4 regions of the Nocardia sp. NPDC052566 genome follow, and region 1 is predicted to be linked to each of the others. Evidence: riboswitches for the same ligand, from Rfam matches in the RefSeq annotation. Region 1 holds a riboswitch; each other region holds the start of a gene.

What was found. A riboswitch is a leader RNA that binds a small molecule or an ion and turns the genes downstream of it on or off. The one in region 1 is predicted to bind S-adenosylmethionine.
Region 2: linked by a shared signal. The riboswitch ahead of ACIG5A_RS18660 (bifunctional o-acetylhomoserine/o-acetylserine sulfhydrylase) and the one ahead of ACIG5A_RS13980 (amino acid ABC transporter permease) in region 1 are both predicted to bind S-adenosylmethionine.
Region 3: linked by a shared signal. The riboswitch ahead of ACIG5A_RS20160 (rhodanese-like domain-containing protein) and the one ahead of ACIG5A_RS13980 (amino acid ABC transporter permease) in region 1 are both predicted to bind S-adenosylmethionine.
Region 4: linked by a shared signal. The riboswitch ahead of ACIG5A_RS15280 (aminotransferase class V-fold PLP-dependent enzyme) and the one ahead of ACIG5A_RS13980 (amino acid ABC transporter permease) in region 1 are both predicted to bind S-adenosylmethionine.

Annotation. Positions count from the first base shown of each region.
Region 1 covers NZ_JBIUAF010000002.1:1,502,450-1,508,311, forward strand. Annotated here, with positions in the region: gene ACIG5A_RS13965 (GNAT family N-acetyltransferase) at 1-332, opposite strand, end outside; gene ACIG5A_RS13970 (ABC transporter substrate-binding protein) at 340-1,299, opposite strand; gene ACIG5A_RS13975 (amino acid ABC transporter ATP-binding protein) at 1,319-2,092, opposite strand; gene ACIG5A_RS13980 (amino acid ABC transporter permease) at 2,089-3,069, opposite strand; SAM riboswitch class I at 3,249-3,341, opposite strand; gene ACIG5A_RS13985 (glycosyltransferase) at 4,058-5,203, opposite strand; gene ACIG5A_RS13990 (LppM family (lipo)protein) at 5,207-5,862, opposite strand, start outside.
Region 2 covers NZ_JBIUAF010000003.1:1,071,699-1,077,560, reverse strand. Annotated here, with positions in the region: gene ACIG5A_RS18670 (MFS transporter) at 218-1,714, opposite strand; gene ACIG5A_RS18665 (TetR/AcrR family transcriptional regulator) at 1,847-2,626, shown strand; SAM riboswitch class IV at 2,674-2,784, shown strand; gene ACIG5A_RS18660 (bifunctional o-acetylhomoserine/o-acetylserine sulfhydrylase) at 2,868-4,196, shown strand; gene ACIG5A_RS18655 (homoserine O-acetyltransferase) at 4,312-5,421, shown strand; gene ACIG5A_RS18650 (TetR/AcrR family transcriptional regulator) at 5,426-5,862, opposite strand, start outside.
Region 3 covers NZ_JBIUAF010000004.1:99,753-105,614, reverse strand. Annotated here, with positions in the region: gene ACIG5A_RS20170 (FAD-dependent oxidoreductase) at 34-1,422, opposite strand; gene ACIG5A_RS20165 (hypothetical protein) at 1,683-2,129, shown strand; SAM riboswitch class IV at 2,193-2,308, shown strand; gene ACIG5A_RS20160 (rhodanese-like domain-containing protein) at 2,419-2,835, shown strand; gene ACIG5A_RS20155 (O-succinylhomoserine sulfhydrylase) at 2,876-4,090, shown strand; gene ACIG5A_RS20150 (RpiB/LacA/LacB family sugar-phosphate isomerase) at 4,175-4,615, shown strand; gene ACIG5A_RS20145 (DJ-1/PfpI family protein) at 4,670-5,305, shown strand; gene ACIG5A_RS20140 (MarR family winged helix-turn-helix transcriptional regulator) at 5,384-5,848, shown strand.
Region 4 covers NZ_JBIUAF010000003.1:245,242-251,103, forward strand. Annotated here, with positions in the region: gene ACIG5A_RS15270 (DHA2 family efflux MFS transporter permease subunit) at 1-1,081, shown strand, start outside; gene ACIG5A_RS15275 (LysE family translocator) at 1,229-1,783, opposite strand; SAM riboswitch class IV at 2,265-2,378, shown strand; gene ACIG5A_RS15280 (aminotransferase class V-fold PLP-dependent enzyme) at 2,426-3,745, shown strand; gene ACIG5A_RS15285 (flavin reductase family protein) at 3,776-4,327, opposite strand; gene ACIG5A_RS15290 (YbaK/EbsC family protein) at 4,396-4,872, opposite strand; gene ACIG5A_RS15295 (2-oxo-4-hydroxy-4-carboxy-5-ureidoimidazoline decarboxylase) at 4,916-5,236, opposite strand; gene ACIG5A_RS15300 (crotonase/enoyl-CoA hydratase family protein) at 5,431-5,862, shown strand, end outside.

The DNA of each region.
Region 1 (5,862 bases):
TCCAGTTGTTCGAGGACGAACAGTCCGAGCCCCTGTCTGCGGTGTTCGCGCGCGGTCCAAATCCGTTTCAGCTCAGCGGTTTCGGCGTCGTATCGCTGAAAGGCGCCGCCAGCCACGGCTTCCGCGTTTCTGGTGACCATCAGCAGCGCGCCGTGCGGCGGTGCGAACTCGGCGGCCGGGTAGTCGCGCAGATCAGCGTGCACTTCGCCCGCCGTGCCGCCGTAGCGGCTGCTGTATTCGACGGCGAGCTCGGCGAGCAGCGGCGCGGCCAGCGGATCGTCCTGCGCCACGTGACGTACGCGCAGCTCGGGGAGGTTGAGTCGTCGTGTCATCCGGCGGTCACTTCTTCTTCGGCAGGCCGGGCGGGTTGATCCGCGACGCGGGTACCGTTTCGTTCTGCAGGCCCCAGCGGTCGATCACCTTCTGGTAGCTGCCATCTTTGATGGCGTGCTCCAGCGCCTTGTGCACGGCGCCGATCAGGCCGTTGTCCTTCTTCGTCAGCACGGCGATCTCACCCTGTAGCGCGTCACCCGCACCGGAGAAGGTCGCGAGGATCTTGGTCTGCTTAGCGGTGGCGACGTGGTAGACCGAGGCAGGGTTGGGGCCCACGTAGCCGTCGAGACGGCTCGAGGCGAGGGCGAGGAAGTAGTCGCTGGTCTTGTCGAAGTAGGCCAGGTCGATCGCGGGCAGGCCCTCGGCGCGGTTCTGCTCGTTCCACTTCAGCAGCAGCTGCTCCTGGTTGGTCGCGGTGCCGACACCGATTCGCTTGCCCGCCAGTGACTTACGGTCCTTGTAGTCGAGGGTGCTCGACTGCGGCACCTCCAGCGCGACGGTGTCGGTGCGGTAGGTGGCGAAATCGTATTTCTCCTTGCGCTCCTCGGTAACCGTCACGTTGGAGATGAACACGTCCGCCTCGCCGGAATCGACGCGAACGAAGTTCTGCGACCAATCCGCCACCTGGACATCGACTTTCAGGCCGAGCTTGTCGGCGACGAGTGTCGCGAAGTCGATTTCGGAGCCGATCACCGTCTTGTCGTCGTTGGCGTAGAAGCGCAGCGGCGGCACGGTGCCCGACGATCCGGTGACCAGCAGGACGCCGCGATCGCGAATGGCCTGCGGGACAAGGGCGGCGATGTCGTCGACCTTGGCCGCACGTACCCGTCCGGTTTGTGCGGCGCTCAGGTCATAGGTGACCGAGCCCGCGGTCTGCGTCGTCGCGTCCGCGTCGGGATCGTTGCCGCAGCCGGTGGCCAGCACGGCGACCGTAGCGACAATGCCGATCAGGGCGGGGATTCTCATCGGGTACCTGTTCATGGGATCAACGGACTCGGGAAAGGAAGGCGCGGGTGCGCGGGTGCTGCGGATCGTCGAGCACCGCGGCGGGCGGGCCCTGTTCGACGATCGCGCCCGCGTCGAGGAACACCACGGTGTCGGCGACCTCACGGGCGAAACCGATTTCGTGCGTGACGATCACCAGCGCGGTGCCGCCGTGCGCGAGATCGCGGATGACATCGAGGACTTCGCCGACCAGCTCGGGATCGAGGGCGGAGGTCGGCTCGTCGAAGAGGATGACCGGCGGCCGCAACGCGAGCGCCCTCGCGATGGCGACGCGCTGCTGCTGCCCGCCGGAGAGCCTGCGCGGATAGGCGTCGGCGAGTTCACCGATGCCGACGCGTTCCAGCAGGGTCCGCGCCTCCCGCTCGACCTCGGCGCGCGGGCGGCGCTGCGCGGAAATCGGTGCGAGCGCGACGTTTTCCAGCGCGGTCAGATGCGGGAACAGGTTGAACTGCTGGAAGACGAACCCGATCCTGGACCGTTGCCTGCGCACCTCGGTCTCGGACAGCGCGTGCAACTTGTTGCCGCGCAACCGGTATCCGATCAGCTCACCGTCGATGTACACGGTGCCCGCGTCGAGCGTCTCGAGATGGTTGAGCACGCGCAGCAGAGTGGATTTACCGGAGCCGGACGGGCCGATCACGGCGACCACCTCGCCGGTGCGCACGGTCAGATCGATACCGCGCAGCACCTCGGTGGTGCCGAAGGATTTCCGCACGCCGGTGACATGCACCGCCGGTGTGCTCGGCGCCGTCATCGGGTGGCTCCGCGCGGTGCGGCCGCGCTCGCGGCGGCGATGTCACGGACCTTCTGCCGCACTCGTTGCAGCGGTGTCGGCGGTGGCGTGCGATGCGCGCCCTTCGCGTAATGCCGCTCGATGTAGTACTGCGCGACCGACAGGATCGTGGTCAGCACGATGTACCAGACCGTGGCAACCATCAACAGCGGCACCACCCGGCCGCTGCGGCCGTAGATCACCTGCACCTGGTAGAACAGCTCGGCGATCGCCATCACCGACACGATCGAGGTGCCCTTGAACAGGCTGATCACCTCGTTGGTGGCATTGGGCAGGATCGAGCGCATCGCCTGCGGCACCACGATGGTGCGGAACTGCCGCCAGCGCGGCAGGCCGAGCGCCGCGGCCGCCTCCAGCTGGCCGTCATCGACGGAAAGGAAGCCCGCGCGGATGATCTCGGCCGAATACGCCGCCTGATGCAGCGCGAGACCGATCACCGCCGCGCTGAACCCGCTGATCACCCCGTTCACCTCGAAGCTGAAAAAGGCTGGGCCGAACGGGATCCCGACCGAGAGCCGCTGATACAGGTAGGCGATGTTGAACCAGAACAGCAGCTGCACGATCAGCGGAATCGAACGGAACGCCCAGATGTAGACCCATGAGATCACCCGCAGCACCGGGTTGTTCGACAGTCGTGCCACCGCGAGCAGGGTGCCGAGTAGGAAGCCGAGCGCCGTACCCCACAGGGTCAGCTCGAGCGTCACCTTCAGCGCCGAGAGCACCGATTGCGCGGTGAAGTACTTCGCGAAAGTCGGCCAGTCCCAGCCGGGATTGGTGACGAGCCCGTGCGCGAACTGGGCGAGCAGCACCAGTATGGCGGCGCTGACCACCCAGCGCCACGGATGACGGGCGTTGGCCACCGTCGGCGGCGCGTCGGCCACCGAGCGCGCGCCCGAAATGCCGGGTATCGCGACATCGGGTGCGAGAGACGCATTCATAGCGGGGATCCCAAACAGGAGAACGAACGAGACCGTGCCCTCGGGCCGGTCGCATCACCCGGCCAGCGACGGGTGCACAGTCTGGCTGCGTCTCACCGGCAACAGCCGGTCGAGGTGATCCGGCACTGATCGATATGCCGCCGCCTGGAGAAATCGATGGTGCGGTAGTTCATTTCGTTCCTCCATCGTTCCCGGCGGAAGCACCCGCACCCGCGAACGGGGGGTTGCTGCGACGTCATAGAGCCAGGTCTCTCGATCGCTCTGGATGGTCTGCACGCGTCGGAAGGCGCGCCGAAGAATAATGCGCCCCGAGAAGACCGCCCGGAAGGGTAGAAATCACGCTGAACGTAGCCCTTGCCGCCACCCCCCATTTCAGCGATAGTTGCCCCGCGCTCGACGAACACCCGCAACACATGCCACACGCCACCCGGTTGCCCCGCCCCGACCGCACTGCAACTACCGCGATATTCCGTGCGCGGCGGAGACAAGTGCGCGCGACAACACTGCCCCCGGATGCACTCCGCGGCCTGCCCCCTTCCCTCGAGCACATACCCGCAACTCTTGCCGCACACCAATCGCGCCGCCGCGCCGCAGTTATCCCATTACCCCCTGCGCGTCAGACAAATGAGCGCGCGAGACTGCCCTGATCCAGCGCCGAATCCCCTCCGCCGCCCGCCCCTTCTGTCGAGCGCAGTCGAATGGCCGTGCGACACGCGATGTAGGGCGGCCATTCGACTGCGCTCGACGAACGTCCGCAACTATTACTGCCCGCAAGCTAGGTGCCGCGCACGGATGGTGGCGCCCCGCTGCGGTTCTCGCGTTATTCCGTGCGCGGCAGATGAATGAGTGCACGGGCCGCGTTGGTTCGGTTTCGCACCCGGCCGCGGATGCGCTCCGCCGCTCACTCTCTTGTGCCGAGCGCAGTCGAATGGCCGTGCGACACGCCGTGCAGGGCGGCTATTCGACTGCGCTCGGCGATGGGGCGTGGTCAGTGGGGTGCGGTGAGGGGGCGGCCTTTCCATTGGAGGGCGGCGCGACGGTTCGCTTGGTGCGAGCGGGTCCAGAGGCGTAGGTAGGCGGCGATGGAGAGGGGGTGGGCCAGGGCGGCGAGGAGGTCGGGGCGGGTGATGGGGGCGCCGCGTTCGGTGGCGCGGGCGAGTAGGCGGGCGGTGACGGCGGCGAGGTATCCGGCGAGCCCGGCGCGGCGGGTTGCGCCCTTGCCGCACAGGGCGGCCAGGGGTGGTAGCCAATAGGCAAGAGCGGCAACGGTTCCCACCGCGGCACCGCCGAGGCGGGAACCGCCGTAGGCGGACCATAGCCAGCGGGTGTAGCCGGATTCGAGCTCGGTTGCGTCGCAGTACATTCGGGTGCTTGCCAGATCTCCGGCGGCGACCAGTGCGGTGCGGCGGCCCGAACGGCGCAGGGCGCGTGCGATATCCAGGTCTTCGGTAGGACTGGCGGCGACCGCGGCGTGGCCGCCGATGGCCCGGTAGGCGGCGGTATCGAAGACGAGGAACTGTCCGCAGGCCACCGCGGTGGCGGGGCGCAGGCTGCGGTTGGCGAGTGTCATCGGCAGCGATGACGCCCACGACCAGCACAGCAGCGGCTGCACCAGCGCCTCGGATACCGAACCGAAGTCCTGACGCGGCCATGGGGACAGCAGTGCGCCGCCCTGTCTGCGCAATTCGCTTGCCGCGCTTGCGATCGCGGCGGGCGCCAGCCGCACGTCGGCATCGAGGAAGATCAGTACCGGGGTCGTCACATCCTCGGCCAGCCTGGCGCAGGCCGCGGCTTTTCCGGTCCAGCCGGGCGCAGGTTCGGTCTCCGCGCGAATCACGGTGAAGCGAGGGTCATCGCCGAGGGCGGCGAGCGCCGCGGCCTCGGTGCCGTCGGTGGAGGCGTCGTCGAGGATCACCACCCGCAGCCGCGGCACGCCGACCTGCGCGCGCAGATCCGCGATCAGCCCGGGTAGTCGCGACGCCTCATCGCGGGCGGGCACACAGACGGTAATCGGCTCGATCACGCTCGCGGGCCGCCGCGGCAGTCGCCGCACCGTGGCCCAGTTGTACAGCGCCACCGCGCATCCGGCGGCCGCGACACCCGCGCCCGCCCGCGCGGCGGCGCGGAAGAGCACGGCTCAGCGGCCCGTCGTCTCGTGCCACCACCGCGACAGCGAGAAACCGGATTCCGGGGTGCGCGGCATCGCGGGATTGCGGTTCATGTACGCCACGGCCGCGACGATCGCGGCGACGGCCAGCGTGATCCCGCCGACGATGCCCGCCCAGCCCGCGAACGAGCGGGTGTTCGGATCGGCGTAGCTCACCTCGGCGCGCAAGGTCGACACATCGCCGGGCGGTAGCTTCCACGACACCGTGGAATCGTCCTCGCGGTTGCCGTTGGTCTTGGCCACCCTGGACGGGAACGCGATGGTGAACTGCACGTCGGAGCCGTGCGGCGGAAGGGATTTCAGGTCGACCCGCCCGGTCATGCTGACCAGATCGCCCGCGCGCTGGAACTGCAGCGAGAACATGCCCTGCGTCTGCTCGGACAGTCCGCCGAGCTGCTGCACCTCGCCGAAGGACAGATCCTCGAAGAACACCTGGCTGCCCACGTAGCCGTCCTGCGAATACGGCTCGACACGCATCTTGCCCGCCAGCGCCTCCGGCTGCTTCAGCTGCGGCCCCTTGTCCTTGGGGTCGGCGGGGACGGCCGCGGCGACGATCCGGCCGGACACTCTGTCGTTGGAGGAGACACCCATCGATACCTGCACCCGCAGGCATCCCGCGAGCAGCG
Region 2 (5,862 bases), on a different contig from region 1:
AACGTATATGCCACGCGTTGTCGGCGAGGCATGTGGTGCAAACAAGACAAGCGTACTGCTGCTAACGATCTCCTCGCGCGGGGAGCCCGAGTTACTCGCAAGTAAGCAGCGAGTACTCGCCGCGCCGTCATCGAGACGACAACCAAGACTCCCATAACCCGCTGGTAAAAGACGAGGTCCGCATCACAAGTGATGCGGACCTCGTACCGTACTGTCGTCAGACTCCGACGTGGATCGGGCGCGCCCCGTCCTCGGCGCCCTCGATCAAGCTCGACGGCTTGTCCCGGATCATGAACGCGATCACCGGCACGGCGGCGAGGAAGAATCCGGCGCCGACGTAGAACGCCACGTCGTAGCTGTGGATCGAGGCGCGGGCGATCAGGTTGTCGATCGTCGCGTGACCCTCGGCGTAGGACTTGGCGGCCTGCACCGAGATCGTGGTCAGCAGCGCGGTGCCGACCGCGCCGCCCACCTGCTGCGCCGCGTTGAGCAGCGCGCTGGCCACGCCCGAGTCCTCCTCCTCGACCTGGTGCAGCGCCACCGTCTGCATGCCGACGAACAGCGGGCCCATGCCGAGCGCGATCAGCACCTGGGCGGGCAGCACGCTCGCCGCGTAGCTGTCGCCGTAGCCGAGCTGGGCGAGGAACAGCAGGCCTGCCACGCCGAGCACGGCGCCGACGACCATCAGCGGCCGCGGGCCGAACTTGGGCAGCAGCGCGCTGGTGATGCCCGCGGAGATCGCGATGCCCGCCGGGAACGGCAGGAAGGCGAGGCCCGCCTTCATCGACGAGTATCCGAGCGTGACCTGGAAGTAGTAGCTCAGGAACAGGAACATCGCGAACATGGCGATGGGCACGAGCAGCGCGGCGAGGAAGGCGCCGCCACGGTTGATCTCACCCGGAATGTGCAGTGGCAGCAGCGGATTCGCCGAACGCCGTTCGATCGACACGAAGGCGGCGAGCAGCGCGACACCGACGACGAGCAGGCCGAGGGTACTGCCGGCCAGCCAGCCGTCCTCCGCGGCGCGGGTGAAGCCGAACACGATCGCGATCAGGCCGAGCGTCACGGTGACCGCGCCAGGCACGTCGTAACCGCCGGTCCGCGGAGCGGGCACATCCTTCACCACCCACGCCAGCGCACCGATCAGGGCGAGCAGCGCGATCGGGGTGTTCACCAGCAGGCACCAGCGCCACGAGGCGTATTCGGTGAGCGCGCCACCGGCGATCAAGCCGAGCGCCGCGCCGCCCGCGGAGATGCCCGCGAACACACCGAACGCCTTCGCGCGCTCACCGGGCTCGGTGAAGGTCACCGAGAGCAGCGACAGCGCCGCAGGCGCGAGCAACGCCGCGAACGCGCCCTGCAGCGCACGCCCGGCGAACATCTCGATGCCGTTCTGCGCCAAGCCGGCCAGCGCGGACGCCGCCGCGAAGCCGACGAGACCGACGATGAAGATCTTGCGCCTGCCGACGTAGTCGGCGAGGCGGCCGCCGAGCAGCAGCAGGCCGCCGAAGATCAGCGTGTACGCGGTGAGCATCCACTGCTTGTTGCTGTCGCTGATGTCGAGGTCGTGCTGCGCGAACGGCAGCGAAATGGTCACGATGGTGGCGTCGAGCACCACCATGAGCTGGGCCAATGCGATGACCCCCAGGGCGAACCAGCGCGCCCTGCTGTCTTGCTTCCCCGGAACTGCCCCCACCGGTGCGGTCTCCGCCACCTTCGTCTCCTCATCTCTCACTTACCGAGCCATACTGTCATTTGGCGACATTTGTCGTCAAGAGCAAAATGTCAGCCTCAGACATTTGACGGTTACGGACAGAAGAACGGCCGGTTGCGATAGGCTGTGCGCATGCTCGAGTCACCAGCGCAGACCGGCGAGAGCGTCATCGCGGACCCGACCGCGAGCGCCGAGAACACCGCCGCCGACCAGCCAGCAGCAAATCGAAAGCAACCCATCGGCCCGGTCGGCGACCAGCCCGCACAGCTCGGCCTGCGTGAACGCAAGAAGCAGCAGACCCGCACGCGGATCATCGAGGTGGCACTCGATCTCTGCGCCGCGCACGGCTTCGACGCGACGACACTCGAGCAGATCGCCAACGCGGCCGATATCTCCGCGCGCACCATCAACCGGTACTTCGAGACGAAAGAGGACATCATCCTCGGGCCGGTCTTCGACTTCGGCCGCGAGGTCGCCGAGGCGCTGCGCGGGCTACCGCCGCGCGACAACCAGCTGGAGTCGCTCTGCGAGGCCTTCCTACAGGTGGTCGATCGGGCCGCGCTCGGCGAGGGTCCGGTGCCGTTCCGGCAGTTCCAGCAGCTGCAGCGGATCATGCGCGCCACACCGTCGGTGGCCGCGCGGCAGCACGAATTCGTCGAATCCAAGAACGCGGCGCTCACCGACGTACTCGCCGAACGGCTCGGCGTCGCGCGCGACGCGATGTCGGTGCGGATGGTCCTGTCCACCTGGCAGCTGATCGGCCAGCTCGGCATGGAGTGCTCCGTCGACGCGGTGATCGCCACCGATCTGCCCAATGCGGCCGAGGCCGCTCGTTCCGCGCTCACGACCGCCTACGACGAGTTCGTGCGTAGCTGTGGCGGGGCACGACCCGTCGACGCGTTCGTGAAATAGCGGACAGATTTCGATCGTCGCGCCGCCGCCGGTTACCATGTGCGTCAGGTCATGAGTGCCAGCGCGAAGCCCCGGCTCGCTGGTCGGCAACCCTCCAGCTGCGGTGGGGTGCTCCGGGTGATGACCGGGCTCCCGATGGTCGGGAGCAAGCGCGCTGTCAGGAGGTTCGTCGAAATGTGTTGTTGTCCACACACACCTCGATAACAGACCTTCCTGCGCACACATCAGTTGGAGTTGAGACATGAGTGACCCCATCGCGCCCGCGTTCGACCCCGCGCTCTGGTCCTTCGAGACCAAGCAGATCCACGCGGGCCAGACACCGGACGAGAGCACCGGCGCCCGCGCACTGCCGATCTACCAGACGACGTCCTACGCGTTCCGGGACACCGATCACGCGGCCGCGCTGTTCGGGCTGGCCGAGCCGGGCAATATCTACACCCGGATCATGAACCCCACTCAGGACGTGGTCGAGCAGCGCATCGCCGCGCTGGAGGGTGGCGTCGCGGCGCTGCTGCTCGCCTCCGGGCAGGCCGCGGAGACCTACGCGATCCTGAACCTGGCCTCGGCGGGCGATCACATCGTGTCGAGCCCGCATCTCTACGGCGGCACCTACAACCTCTTCCACTACTCGCTGCCCAAGCTCGGCATCGAGGTCTCCTTCGTGGACGACCCGGACGATCTGGCGCAGTGGCAGGCCGCCGTCCGCCCGAACACCAAGGCGTTCTACGGCGAGACCATCGCCAACCCGAGCAGCGCGGTGCTCGACATTCCCGGCATCTCCGGTGTCGCGCACGCGGCCGGGCTGCCGCTGATCGTCGACAACACCGTCGCGACGCCGTATCTGATCCAGCCGCTGGCGCACGGCGCCGACATCGTTGTGCATTCGGCGACCAAGTACCTCGGCGGCCACGGCGCCGCGGTGGCCGGCGTGATCGTCGACGGCGGCGCCTTCGACTGGACCGTGCGCGACGCGAACGGCGAGCCGCGCTACCCCGGCTTCACCACCCCGGATCCCAGCTACCACGGCGCGGTGTTCGCCGATCTCGGCGCGCCCGCCTTCGCGCTCAAGGCGCGCGTGCAGCTGCTGCGCGATCTCGGCGCGGCGATCTCGCCGTTCAACGCGTTCCTGATCAGCCAGGGCATCGAGACACTGAGCCTGCGCATCGAGCGGCACGTGGCCAACGCGCAGGCGGTGGCCGAGTTCCTGTCGACGCATCCCTCGGTCGACGCGGTGTACTACGCGGGCCTGCCGGATTCGCCCTGGTACGACCGCGCCAGGCAACTCGCGCCGAAGGGCGCGGGCGCGATCGTCGCGTTCGAACTGCGCGGCGGTGTCGACGCGGGCAAGAAATTCGTGGACGCGTTAGCCCTGCACAGCCACGTAGCTAACATCGGGGATGTGCGTTCCCTGGTGATCCACCCGGCATCGACCACGCACTCGCAGCTGACGCCGGCGGAGCAGCTCGCCGCGGGCGTCACGCCTGGGCTGGTCCGGCTCGCGGTGGGCATCGAGGGGATCGCCGACATCCTGGCCGATCTGCGGGCCGGCTTCACGGCGGCGGCATCATGAGCGCGCGCAGCGAGCGAACCGAAGACACAGCACCCCCGGGCGCGACGGAGCCGAGCGCCAGCGAGGCGGAGGCGTGACCGTGGATACCCAACCGAGCACTTTCCGGTCGTCCGGGGTGGCGCTGCCACCCCCGGACGGGCGGCTCGGCATCATCCCGATCGGGTCGGTCCGGCTGGAGAGCGGCGCCGTCATTCCGGACGTGCACCTGGCCGTGCAGCGCTGGGGCGAGCTGTCCCCCGCGCTGGACAATGTGGTGCTCGTCGAGCACGCGCTCACCGGCGATTCACACGTCACCGGCCGCCCTGACGACATCCACGCGCTGCCGGGCTGGTGGGACGGCATGGTCGGTCCCGGCGCACCGCTGGACACCGACGAGTGGTGTGTCATCGCGACGAACGTGCTCGGCGGCTGTCAGGGCAGCACCGGCCCAACATCGCTGGCCCCGGACGGAAAGCCATGGGGCGCACGGTTTCCGGAGATCTCCATCCGCGACCAGGTGACCGCGGAGGCGGTGCTGCTCGACCTGCTCGGCATCGGGCGGCTCGCCGCCGTCGTCGGCGGGTCGATGGGCGGCATGCGGGTACTGGAGTGGATGGTCGGCACGCCCGAGCGCGTCGGCGCCGCGCTGGTGCTCGCGGTCGGCGCGCGCGCCACCGCCGATCAGATCGGCACCCAGACCACCCAGATCGCCGCCATCAAAGCCGATCCGGACTGGCAGGGCGGCGATTACCACGATTCCGGCCGCGCACCGATGACCGGTATGGGCCTGGCCAGGCGCATCGCGCACCTGACCTACCGCACCGAAGCCGAACTCGACCACCGCTTCGAGAACAGCGCGCAGGCCGACGAGGATCCGTGGCGCGGCGGCCGCTACGCGGTGCAGAGCTACCTGGATCACCAGGCCGAAAAGCTGTGCAACCGTTTCGATCCCGCGACCTATGTGCTGTTGTCGGAGGCGATGAACCGGCACGATGTCGGCCGTGGGCGCGGTGGTGTCGCGGCCGCGCTCGCCGCGACGCCGGTACCGTGCGTGGTCGGCGGCGTCGATTCCGACCGGCTGTATCCGCTACGGACGCAACAGGAATTGGCCGATGGCCTGCCCGGCTGCGACGGGCTAGAGGTCGTGCACTCCCGCGACGGCCACGACGGCTTCCTGACCGAGGCCGCCGCGGTGTCGAAGCTGCTGGTCGAGACCATGCGCATGGCCAAGCTCGCCCGCGGCTGAAAGATCAGTTGCCGCCAGATTTTCCAGTCGACTGAGAACTGACGAGCAGCCCGACTATGGCCTGCACGAAGCCTTCGATGCGCGCGCGGGGATACTCGCCGGGGTCGCTGACCGCGAGCCTGCCGAGCATCTCGGCGATGGTCAGCAGCGAGTTGGTGAGCAGGCCGGAATCCACGGTCACCCACCGCGGTTCGAACGCGAGCCCCATCCGGACCAGCGCCTCGGCCTGATCGAAAATGCCCGCCCGCGAATTCCGCACCGCCTCACGGTATTCGTCCGGTGCGTTGCCGGGACCGGCCAGGATCAGCCGCCAGCGCGTCGGATTCTCCAGTGCCACACCGACGAACGCCTCGACCGTGGCCGAGGCGGCGACCACCGGATCGGCGCCGACGAGATCGGTCGGCAAGGTGTCGGCGACCTGTTCGAGCCCGCGCTCGCGCT
Region 3 (5,862 bases), on a different contig from region 1:
TCGCGGCGTGTTCGCCGCCCCGGGAGTGGTGCGTCAGACCTTGTGCGGCTCGCTGGCGCGCAGCATGTCTTCGCGCTCCACGACCTTGACCCGCTCGCGGCCCTCCGGCTCGCCGAGCGCGCGCTCGTGCGCGTCCAGGCGGTACCAGCCGTCCCAGGTGGTGAACGGAATGCCCTTGGACTCCAGGAATTCGGTGACGGCCTCGAGTTCGGGCTTCGGCGCCGGGGTGAAGTTCGCGCTGTCGTCGAGCAGGCAGGCCACCGTCTCGTTGGCGTCGCCCTTGGTGTGGCCGATCAGGCCGACCGGGCCGCGCTTGATCCAGCCGGTGACGTAGGTGGCGGGCATGTAGCGTGCCGCGCCGTCGGCGTCCTCGTCGCCGATCACGCGACCGGCCTCGTTCGGCACGGTGCCCGCCTGCTCGTCGAACGGCAGGTTGGTGATGTTCTGCGACAGGTAGCCGACCGCGCGGTACACGGCCTGGATATCCCACTCCTTGAAAACGCCTGTGCCCTTGACGTTTCCGGTGCCGTCGAGCTGGGTGCGCTCGGTGCGCAGGCCGACGACCTTGCCGTCCGCGCCGAGCACCTCGGCGGGCGACTCGAAGAAGTGCAGGTACAGCTTGTGCGGCCGGTTGCCCGCATCGCGAATCGCCCACTGCTCCAGCGTGTTGGCGACCATGTCGACCTGCTTGGAGTGGCGGCGCGCTGCCTCGGAGCCCTCGTCGTAATCGATGTCCTCGGGGTCGACGATGACCTCGATGGTCGGCGAGTGGTCGAGCTCGCGCAGTTCCAGCGGGGTGAACTTGGCCTGCGCGGGACCGCGGCGGCCGAACACGTGCACCTCGAGCGCCTTGTTGGCCTTGAGGCCCGCGTAGACGTTCGGCGGGATCTCGGTGGGCAGCAGTTCGTCACCGGTCTTGGCCAGCACGCGCGCGACGTCGAGCGCGACGTTGCCGACGCCGAGCACCGCGACCTTCTCGGCCTCGAGCGGCCACTCGCGCGGCACGTCCGGGTGGCCGTCGTACCAGGAGACGAAATCGGCGGCGCCGTGGCTGCCGTCCAGGTCGATGCCCGGGATGTCGAGTGCGCGGTCGGCGTTCGCGCCGGTCGAGAAGATCACCGCGTCGTAGAACGTGCGCAGGTCGTCGAGGGTGATGTCGACGCCGTAGTCGATATTGCCGAGCAGGCGGACCTGCGGCTTGTCGAGCACCTTGTGCAGTGCGGTGATGATGCCCTTGATGCGCGGGTGGTCCGGTGCGACGCCGTAGCGGATCAGGCCGAACGGCGCGGGCATGCGCTCGTACAGGTCGATGCTCACCTCGGCGTCGGACTTCATCAGAGCGTCGGCGGCGTAGATACCGGCCGGGCCTGCGCCGACAATCGCGATGCGGAGCGGTCGGGTCCCTGCGGTCTGTTCGGTCATCTTTTACGCGCACCCTTATGGTCGAGAAAGTTAATGGCGTCCGTCTTAGCTTAGGCTAAGTTGGCGCACCGCTTGCTTGCACCTGACGATGCGGACGCTGGTGAATGCTGGCTCGTGGCTACGGTCCCAGGTCGCCGCGGTTGTGAGCTGTCGTTATGGCTATGACAGCAGGCCGTGGTCTCGCGATTCTATCGGTGGTGTCACATACCTACTACCGCGGTGCGGTGAACTGGGTGGATGCCATGCGCCATCATCGACGCATGACCGAGCAGCAGCCGACCCCCGAGGACGACGAAGTCATCACCGTCGACCAGACCGACAAGCGCAGTATCGTGCCGTTCATCGCCGCCGCGGTGCTCGCCGTGGTCGTGCTCGGCGCCATCGTGGCGGGCGGGCTGCTCTCGCCCGCTGAGAAAAATGTCACAGAATCGGACAAGATCACCGCCGCGGTGCGGAATTTCGTCGAGGGCAGCAATACGACCGACCTGGTGCCGCCGCCCGGCACCGGCTGCCAGGGCTTCGATCCGAAGCGTTCACCGCTGGCCGGGCGGCCTGCCGGAAAGACCGTCGAGATCACGAAATTGGAGAATCCGGCGGTCGACGGCAATCGGGGGAAGGCCACCGTCACCGTGAAGATCGATGGCGCGGAGACCACCTCGACCTGGAATCTGACGCGCTCGGGCGACAAGTGGCTGGTCTGCAACTGAGTATTCCCGCACTTTGAGAGGGCGTTTGACACGGCGGCACTCGTCGTTGCAATCTCAACCGAAGGTCATGAGTGCCAGTTCCAAGCCCCGGCTAGCTGGTCGGCAACCCTCCTCCGCGGTGGGGTGCTCCGGGTGACGACCTGGCCGTGCGCCGAACCCGGGCGCGGCAAGTGCGGATTCCACAGGAGGTCCACATGAGTGACCATTACACACTCCTCGCTTACTCGTCTCGAACCATCAAATGCACGCCTTCGACGCAAGGCGAGTCGCGTCTCAAGGAGGTCGTGCAGTGAGTTATGCCGGTGACATCACCCCGCAGCAGGCCTGGGAGCTATTGCGGGACAACCAGGAAGCCGTCCTCGTCGACGTGCGCACCGAGGCGGAATGGCGCTTCGTCGGCGTGCCCGACACCAGCTCGATCGAGCGGCCCACCGTGCTGATCGAATGGGTGGACGGCACCGGAACGCGCAACGGCGCGTTCGCCGAGCAGCTCAGCGAGGCGCTCGACGGCCGCGACAAGGAGGCGCCCGTCGTCTTCCTGTGTCGTTCCGGTCAGCGCTCCCAGGGGGCGGCCACCGTCGCGACCGGGCTCGGATTCGGCCACTCCTACAACGTGCTAGAGGGTTTCGAAGGCGGACTCGACGCCTCCGGGCACCGCGGCGGCACGGGCTGGCGCGCCATCGGGCTGCCGTGGCGGCAGTCATGAGCAACGTGTGCTGTTCGTGCTCGGCCGATAGGAGCCAATCGTGATTACCGGTGGTGCGTTCGACAAGCCGCTGCCCGAAGGCGTCGGCCCGGCGACGCTCGGCGTCCGAGGCGGCTTGCGCCGCTCCGGATTCGAGGAGACCGGCGAGGCGCTGTACCTGACCTCCGGCTTCGTCTACGAGAGCGCCGAGGCGGCCGAGGCCGCGTTCACCGGCGAGATCGAGCATTTCGTCTACTCCCGCTACGGCAACCCGACGGTGGCCATGTTCGAGGAGCGGCTGCGCCTGATCGACGGCGCCGAAGCCTGTTTCGCGACGGCGAGCGGTATGTCGGCCGTATTCACCGCGCTCGGTGCGCTTTTGGGCGCGGGCGATCGACTTGTCGCCGCGCGCAGCCTGTTCGGCTCGTGCTTCGTGGTCTGCAACGAGATCCTGCCCCGGTGGGGAGTCGAGACCGTCTTCGTCGACGGTGACGATCTGGACCAGTGGGAGCAGGCGCTTTCGGTGCCGACCCAGGCCGTGTTCTTCGAGACGCCCGCCAACCCGATGCAGACACTCGTCGACGTCCGCCGGGTGACCGAGCTGGCCCATGCCGCGGGCGCGAAAGTGGTGCTGGACAACGTCTTCGCCACGCCATTGCTGCAGCGCGGCTTCGAGCTCGGCGCGGATGTCGTCGTCTACTCGGGCACCAAGCACATCGACGGCCAGGGCCGGGTGCTCGGTGGCGCGATCCTCGGCGCGCAGGACTACATCGACGGTCCGGTGAAACAGCTGATGCGCCATACCGGTCCGGCGCTGAGCCCGTTCAACGCGTGGACCTTGCTCAAGGGCTTGGAAACCATGCCGCTGCGGGTGCGCCATGCCACCGACTCCGCGCTGCGCGTCGCGCAGTTCCTGGAGGGCAACGACGCGGTCTCCTGGGTGAAATACCCGTTCCTGGAATCACATCCGCAATACGACCTGGCCACCAGCCAGATGAGCGGCGGCGGCACCGTGGTCACCTTCGAGCTGAACGCGCCTGCGGACGAGGCCAAGAAGCGTGCCTTCGAGGTGCTCAACCGGCTGCGGATCGTCGACATCTCCAACAATCTCGGCGACTCCAAAACCTTGATCACCCACCCGGCCACCACGACGCACCGCGCCATGGGCCCGGAGGGTCGCGCCACCATCGGTCTCACCGACGGCGTCGTCCGCATCTCGATCGGCCTGGAAGACGTCGAGGACCTCCTCGGCGACCTCGACCACGCTCTGAGCTAGCCACCGGTTTCGTCGAAGGCGCGGGTTCCCTCGGGGCCCGCGCCTTTCGCGTCCTGCTGGAATCGCGCCGATTACCCTTGTGACATGCGGATATCGGTAGCTGTGGACGAGCGAGTCGGGGTGGCCGAGGAACTGGTCGCCGAACTCGGCAAGCGCGGGCACGAGGCGGTGTTGCACGGTGCGCTGTCCGAGGACGAGCGCGACGATTGGGCCTGGGCCAGTGCGGCGGCGGCGCGCGATGTCGCCGAGGGGCGGGCCGAGCAGGGGATCGTCTGCTGCTGGACGGGTACCGGCGCCTCGATCGCGGCGAACAAGGTCGCGGGTATTCGCGCCGCGCTGTGCGCCGATGCCGCCACCGCCGCGGGCGCTCGCAAATGGAACGACGCGAATGTGCTAGCCCTGAGCCTGCGTTCGACTTCCAGCGCCGAACTCACCGAAATCCTCGACGCCTGGTTCACCACAGCCCCGAGCTCGGATGCGGACGATCAAGCCAACATCACCCACCTCGCCGACCTCGAGCGCTAGCCCGTCGCCCGATCATTGACAGCATGCTGTCGAATATGACAGGATGCTGTCATGATGAAAACGGTGCACATGGCGGTTTACGACACGCTCGCGGATTGGGAGGTCGGTGCGGCGGTCGCGCACATCAACAATCGGGCTTGGCAGCGGGAGCCGGGGGCGTTCCAGGTCAGGACGGTTGGGTTGACCTTGGATCCGGTGGTGACGATGGGTGGGGTTCGCATCGTGCCGGATCTGGCGGTGGCCGATCTGGCGCCGGAGGACAGCGTGATGCTGATTCTGGCGGGGGCGGAAACGTGGATGGGCGAGGAGCTGGTTCCGTTCGCGCGTAAGGCGCGGGAGTTCGTCGAGGCCGGTGTGCCGGTTGCCGGAATGTGCGGCGCCACTTTCGGTCTGGCGAAGGAGGGGCTGCTCGACGAGCGCAGGCACACCAGCAATGTCGCCGAGTATCTGCAGTACAGCGGGTATGCGGGCGGTGCGAACTACGTAGACGAGCCCGCGGTCACCGACGGTGACGTGATCACGGCAAGCGGCACAGCGCCTTTCGACTTCGCGCGCGAGGTGCTCGGCAGGCTCGGCGTCTACGAATCGCATGTGCTCGACGGCTGGTACCGGCTCTACGCGAACTCCGATCCGGCGGGGTACGCGGTGCTGGCGGAGTACGAGGCGCGGCAGCTGGCGGCCGCGCAGTGAGGCGCGGACCTGTGTGGTATTCGACGATCGCGGCCATGGATCATTGCGGCATGAGCGAATCGGCAACGGAGCGCGGCCGTGAGTGACGCCCGCGAACAGGAGCTGTTCAGTACGGCGGCGATCACCTCATTCCGGCTCAACGGCCAATTCCTCGCCATCGCAGAGGAATTGGCCGCTCCGGCCGGCCTGACCGCCGCCTGGTGGCAGGTGCTCGGCGCGGTATTGCGCGAGCCGCTGCCGGTCTCCGGCATCGCCCGCGCGATGGGCATCACCCGCCAAAGCGTCCAGCGCATCGCGGACCTGCTGGTGGACAAGGGCCTTGCCGAATACCACCCCAATCCGGCCCACCGCCGCGCCAAACTCGTCGCCCCCACCGCGGCGGGCCGCGAAGCCATCGCCCGCATCGACCCCCAGCACGCCGTCGTCGCACAGCGTTTGGCGAAGGAGCTCGGCCCCGAGCAACTGGCCCGTACCGCGGCAGCACTCACCACCCTGTCGGCCGCGCTCGACGCCATCACCGCCGACCCGAGGCTGACCGGCTAGAACAATGCAGGCGG
Region 4 (5,862 bases), on a different contig from region 1:
CATCGCATTACGGATCGCGCAGGGGTTGTCTGCCGGATTGCTGGTGCCCGCCGGGCAGGCGCTGATCGGGCAGGTCGCCGGGCCGCGTGGGCTCGGCCGGGTGATGAGCGTTGTCGGCATCGCGGTGGTCTCGGCGCCCGCCTTCGGGCCGACCCTGGGCGGGGTGATGCTGGCCCATCTCGACTGGCAGTGGCTGTTCCTGATCAATATTCCGCTCGGCCTCGTCGCCTTCGTGCTCGCGGTGCGGCTGCTTCCGCTGGGCAAGGGCGCGCGGGCCGACGCGCGATTCGATGTCACCGGGTTCGTGCTGATCGGCGCCGGGCTGTCGCTGCTGGTCTACGGCCTGGGTGAATACGGAAGCCGCGGTGCGTTCTCCGCGCCGACGGTGTGGGTTTCGGTGCTCGTCGGCGCCGTCGCGCTCGGCGGGTTCGTGCTGCGCTCGGCACGCGGGCGCGGTGCGCTGCTCGATATGACGATGTTCCGCAGCCCGGTGTTCGTGACGGCCAATATCGCGAACACCTTCTCCGGTGCGTCGCTGTACGGGGCGATGCTGTTGCTGCCCTTGTACTTCCAGCTGCTGCACCATCAGGGGCTGATCGCCACCGGACTGTCGCTGCTGACCTTCGGTATCGGCGGCATCCTTGTGCTGCCCATCGCGGGCCGCGTCACCGACCGCTACGGCGGCGGCGTCATCGCGGTGGTAGGCAATGCGCTGAATGTGCTGGTCACGGTGCCGTTCGCATTCGGCGACGCCGCAACGAACGCCGTGCTCGTCCAGGTACTCCTGCTGATTCGCGGCATGGCCACCGCGCTGACCGGTATGCCGGTCGTCTCGGCCGCCTACGCGTCGGTGCGGCGCGAGCAGTTGCCCGATGCGGCATCGATGGTGAATATCCTGCAGCGCGTTGGTGGTTCGGTCGGCGCGGCACTGCTTGCCGTGGTCCTCTATCGTGCGACGACAGCCGGACTTGCTCTCGATGCTGGCTTCCGCCAGGCGTTCTGGTGGCTGACCGGGGCGACGTCGATCTCGCTGATCGGCTCGATCTTCCTGTGGCGCGCGGAATCCCGCCGGATCCCGTAGCGCCGAACCGGTGTCACCATGTGCGGGCGCTTCGAAGCCGTGTCCCAGCCCGTGCCGGGGGCGCGGGATGCCCGTTCCTCGTGGGCAAGGCATTCGTCGCCGTGCTGGATTCGAGGGAGGGCGTTCGACTCCGCGAGGCGGATGCGGTCAGGCGGCGGATGCGGCGGTGCCGATACCAAGTGCGGCGAGGATGCCCGCAGATAGCTGTTCCAAGCGATCGCGGACATGGGGCTGGCGAAGCATGGCAACCGCGCGGGAGGCGGCGAGGGCGAGCAGCACCATTTCGACGGCGGCGATGGAGGATTCGACGGCGCCGAGGGCCAGGGTGTTGGCGAAGGTGACTTCGGACAGGAATTGTGGCAGGACCGCGAGGTAGAAGAGTCCGACCTTCGGGTTGAACATGCAGGACACCAGGCCCGCAGTGAACGCGCTGCGCAGCCGGACCGGGGTTCCCGCTCGAGCCTGCTCGACCGCGGCGAGTTCATCGCCTGCGGCCTGCGCCGCCTTGCGCTGCTTGCGGTGGTCGAGTAGGGCGCGAACGCCCAGGTACAGCAGGTACATGCCGCCGATCACCTTGAGCGCGCGATACGCCGTCGCCGACTGCTCGAGCAGTGCCGCGACACCGGCCGCGACCACCACGGCCCACAGCATGCCGCCCAGCGCCGATCCGATCGCCGCGGCGATGCCGGGTCGTGCACTCACAATCGAAAAGCGCAGCACCAGAAAAGAATCCGGCCCTGGCGTGATCGACAGTAGGATGCACACACCGATAAAGCTGAGCAACAGCGAAAGCGACACCCACCGATCGCACCCCAGATCCTCACGATTGGCAACACAATTCCGTGTGTCAGGCCTGCTCGATCCTGGTCGCGCGACCGACTGAGCTGGCCGTTCGGCGCGAACGTGGACATGGTGCGCGGCTGTCGACACGAGCGTTCCGGCCGCTGTGACCGCACCGCGCGGAACTCGGGATCGGGCGCACCGCCCTTTGCGGTCGTGTTGCTGGAAGGCGAGCAGCGGGGTGTTTCGCGCCGCTGAATCGCGCTGGCGGATGCGGCAGCCGGGAAGTCGCGAAGGTCAGCGACGGCGTGTGGCCGGGGCCGGGACGATCTCCGTTCGCCCGGATGACCGATCGCGAACCCGGGTTGACAGGTCGGCGTGACATCTGCCAATCTCGGGGACAGGTCATGAGTACCAGCGCATAGCCCCGGCTTGCTGGTCGGCAACCCTCCTCCGCGGTGGGGTGCTCCGGGTGACGACCAGGCCGATGTCCGACCGGGCACGGCAAGCGCGGACTCGACAATTCTCCCCGATTGCGGGTCCCGGAGCCGATGGGATTTCGTGATGACCGCTGTTGCCGACCAGACCTGTGCCGCCATTGCCGAGGTATCCGGCGCCGACCTGCGCGTCCCGCTCGTTCAGGGCGGAACCACCACGTACGCGAACTTCGACTACGCCGCGAGCGCACCGGCATTGAAGCAGGTCACCGACCGGATTTCGCAGCTGTTGCCGTTCTACGCGAGCGTGCACCGCGGCGCGGGCTACGCCTCGCGCATCTCCACCGAGTGCTACGAATCGGCGCGCGGATCGGTGACCCGATTCCTCGATGCCGCCGACGACCAGGTGGTGGTGTTCACCCGCAACACCACCGACTCGCTGAACCTGCTGGCCGCCTGCGTGCCCGGCGACACGGTGGTGCTCGACATCGAGCACCACGCCAACTTCCTGCCGTGGACCAAGCACGGCCGCCGTGTGGTGCAGGCCGCGGATACGGTCGACGAGACCATCCGTCGCCTGATCGCCGAACTGTGCACCAAGCCCGCGGCGCTGCTCGCCGTCACCGGCGCGTCCAATGTGACCGGCGAGGTGCTGCCGCTGGAGCGGCTGGCCACCATCGCGCATCAGTGCGGCGCGCGCATCCTGGTCGACGCCGCGCAGCTCGCGCCGCACCGGCGGCTCAGCCTGCGCGACAGTGGCATCGACTACCTGGTCTTTTCCGGTCACAAGCTGTACGCGCCGTTCGGCGCCGGTGTGCTCGTCGGCCGCCGGGATTGGCTCGACGCCGCGCAGCCGTACCTGGCGGGCGGCGGCGCCGTGCGCGAGGTGACCACCAAGCGCGCCGAGTGGGCGCCCGCGCCGCAGCGGCACGAGGCCGGTTCCCCGAATGTGCTCGGCGCCGCCGCGCTCGCCGCCGCCTGCGACGCGCTGTGTGCGATCGACGCGGAAGAACTCGCCGCACACGAGCGCCTGCTTGCCGATCGCCTCCGCGCGGGCCTGCGCGCCATCCCCGGAGTCAGCCTGCTGCGCATCTGGGACGACAGCCCCGACGTTGTCGGCATCGTCGCGTTCACCCTCGACGGTTTCGCGCCCGGCCACGTCGCCGCCTATCTTTCCGCCGAACACGGCATCGGCGTCCGCGACGGCCGCTTCTGCGCCCATCCGCTGCTTTCTCGCCTCGGTCTCGACGGCGCTCTGCGCGCCAGCATCGGCCTCGGCACCACCTCCGCCGATGTGGATCGCCTCATCGATGCCGTCGCGTCTCTCGTGTCCACCGGGCCCAGCTGGAATTACGCCGCCACCAACGGCCTGTGGAACCCCACTCCGGAAACCCGGCCGTTCAACCCCGATTCCGCCGACGGCGCTGCGCCCTGCCTCATCGGCTGAGCGGCCGCATCGACGGGAATGCGTCGACTGTCAGTCGCCCAGTGAGGACGGCCGGTGGTAGTTGCCGTTGTAATAGAGCAGCGGCGCGGCGATCGGTTTGTCGTCGGTGCTGTCGTGCACCCGGGTGACCAGCCCGACGACGAAGGTGTGGTCACCGATCGGAATGAGTTGCTCGACCGCGGCGCGCACCCAGATCGGGGTGCCGTGCAGGACGGGTTCGCCGGTGGTGAGGGTGGTCCACAGCGAGCGGTCGCGGAAGCGGTGCTCCGCGCTGCGGGAGAAGCGCTGCGCGATGTGCTGCTGATGTTCGCCGAGGAAGTGGATCACCACGGAATCGGCGGACAGCATCGCGGACAGGCTCGACGAATTGTTGGCGATATTGAACGAGACCAGCGGCGGCGTCATCGACAGCGACGCGAACGACGTGGCGGTGAAGCCGACCGGACCGTCCACCGAGTCCAGGGTCACCACGGTGACGCCGGCCGGGTAGTGCCGCATCGCCGCGCGATACTGCTCCGCGGCGATACCACTCAAATCGTCGGGGATCTGGAATCCCGCCTCGGGCCGCTGTGCTTCGGTCACATGACGAAACTACGCTCGCGCACTGAAACCAGTTCGATCACACCTGATCTTTGTTTCAGCGTGGCGTGCTAGTCGACATCGATCGGCAGCCCGGCGGTGATGCGCACCAGTTCGCGGAACGAGGTGCGGAACACCGTGTTCGGGTGCCCGCCCGCCGCCCACACCTCGCGATGCTCGGCGAGTGCGTTGTCGACCCAGGTCGGCAGGTTGGTGGGGTGGCCGACGGGTGCGACGCCGCCGATCGGCTGCCCGGTCACCTCGCGCACCATCGCCGCGGGCGCGCGGGTCAGCGTGCCTTCGAGCCGCTTGCCCGTGTTGTGCAGATCCACTTGGTGCGCACCGGAAACCAGCAGCAGCACCGGATCGTCGTCGAGCAGGAACACCAGCGATTTGGTGATGGCACCCAACTCGACACCGAGCGCGAGCGCCGCGTCGGCGGCGGTGTGCGTGGCAGCGGGCTGGTTGACGATGACGCCGTGATGACCGCGCGCGATCAGGGTGTCCGCAACTCGCGTTGCGACCGGTGGTAACGACGACCTGCGCATGGCAACCAGAGTAGAGCGATTGCGGGTGATACGCCCGTCGATCTCAGTACTCCGGATAGCCCTCGCTCGGTCCGAGCATGCGGTCGATCCGCGTGCGCGTGATGCGGGCGAGCTCGGTGACGCCGCGTTGCGAAACCTGTTCGTGCACAACGGCGTCGATGGCACGGTCCAGATCCGACTGGGACAGCGCGAGCAGTTCGACATCCGCCATGGTCAACAGTGCCTCGCGATCGGCGAAGGGGCGCGCGTCGGCGATCTGTGCGGCCCAGGTGACGTTGCAGCAGCATTCGAACAGCGCGTGTACGGCGCGACCGCGGGAGATTTCGTTGAAGCGGTCCAAGCCGATTCCTTGGTGCATCAGCATTGGTGGCCTCCGAACCCGGTGTGTGAGGGTTGCTGACACCGACCATGATCCGGCTGTCCCGGCGCGAGAACCAGTGTGGCCCAGCAATTTTGCACACCTTTTACACGTGGACAGAACTGGTCGGCCGCCTTTGCTGAGTGTCCGGATCCCAGCGGTTCGGTGTGGCCTGGCAGCGCGCCCGATACGCTGTACAAATGACTGACTGGCAGGCTTTCACCGTCGAAATCAAGGACTACGTCGCTCAGGTGACGCTGACCGGCCCCGGCAAGGGCAATGCGATGGGTCCGGACTTCTGGCGTGAGCTGCCGGAGATCTTCCGCGCGCTCGACGCGGATCCCGAGGTGCGGGCCGTCGTGCTCACCGGTTCGGGTAAACACTTCTCTTACGGTCTCGATCTGCCCGCGATGGCAGGTCTGTTCGGTCCGGTGCTCGCCGACCGCGCCTTCGCCGCGCCGCGCACCGAGCTGCTCAACGGCATCCGCGGGATGCAGGCCGCGGTCACCGCGGTGGCGGACTGCCGCAAGCCGGTGATCGCCGCGGTCGCGGGCTGGTGCATCGGCGGCGGGCTCGACCTGATCGCCGCCGCCGATATTCGCTACGCGAGCGCCGACGCGAAGTTCAGCCTG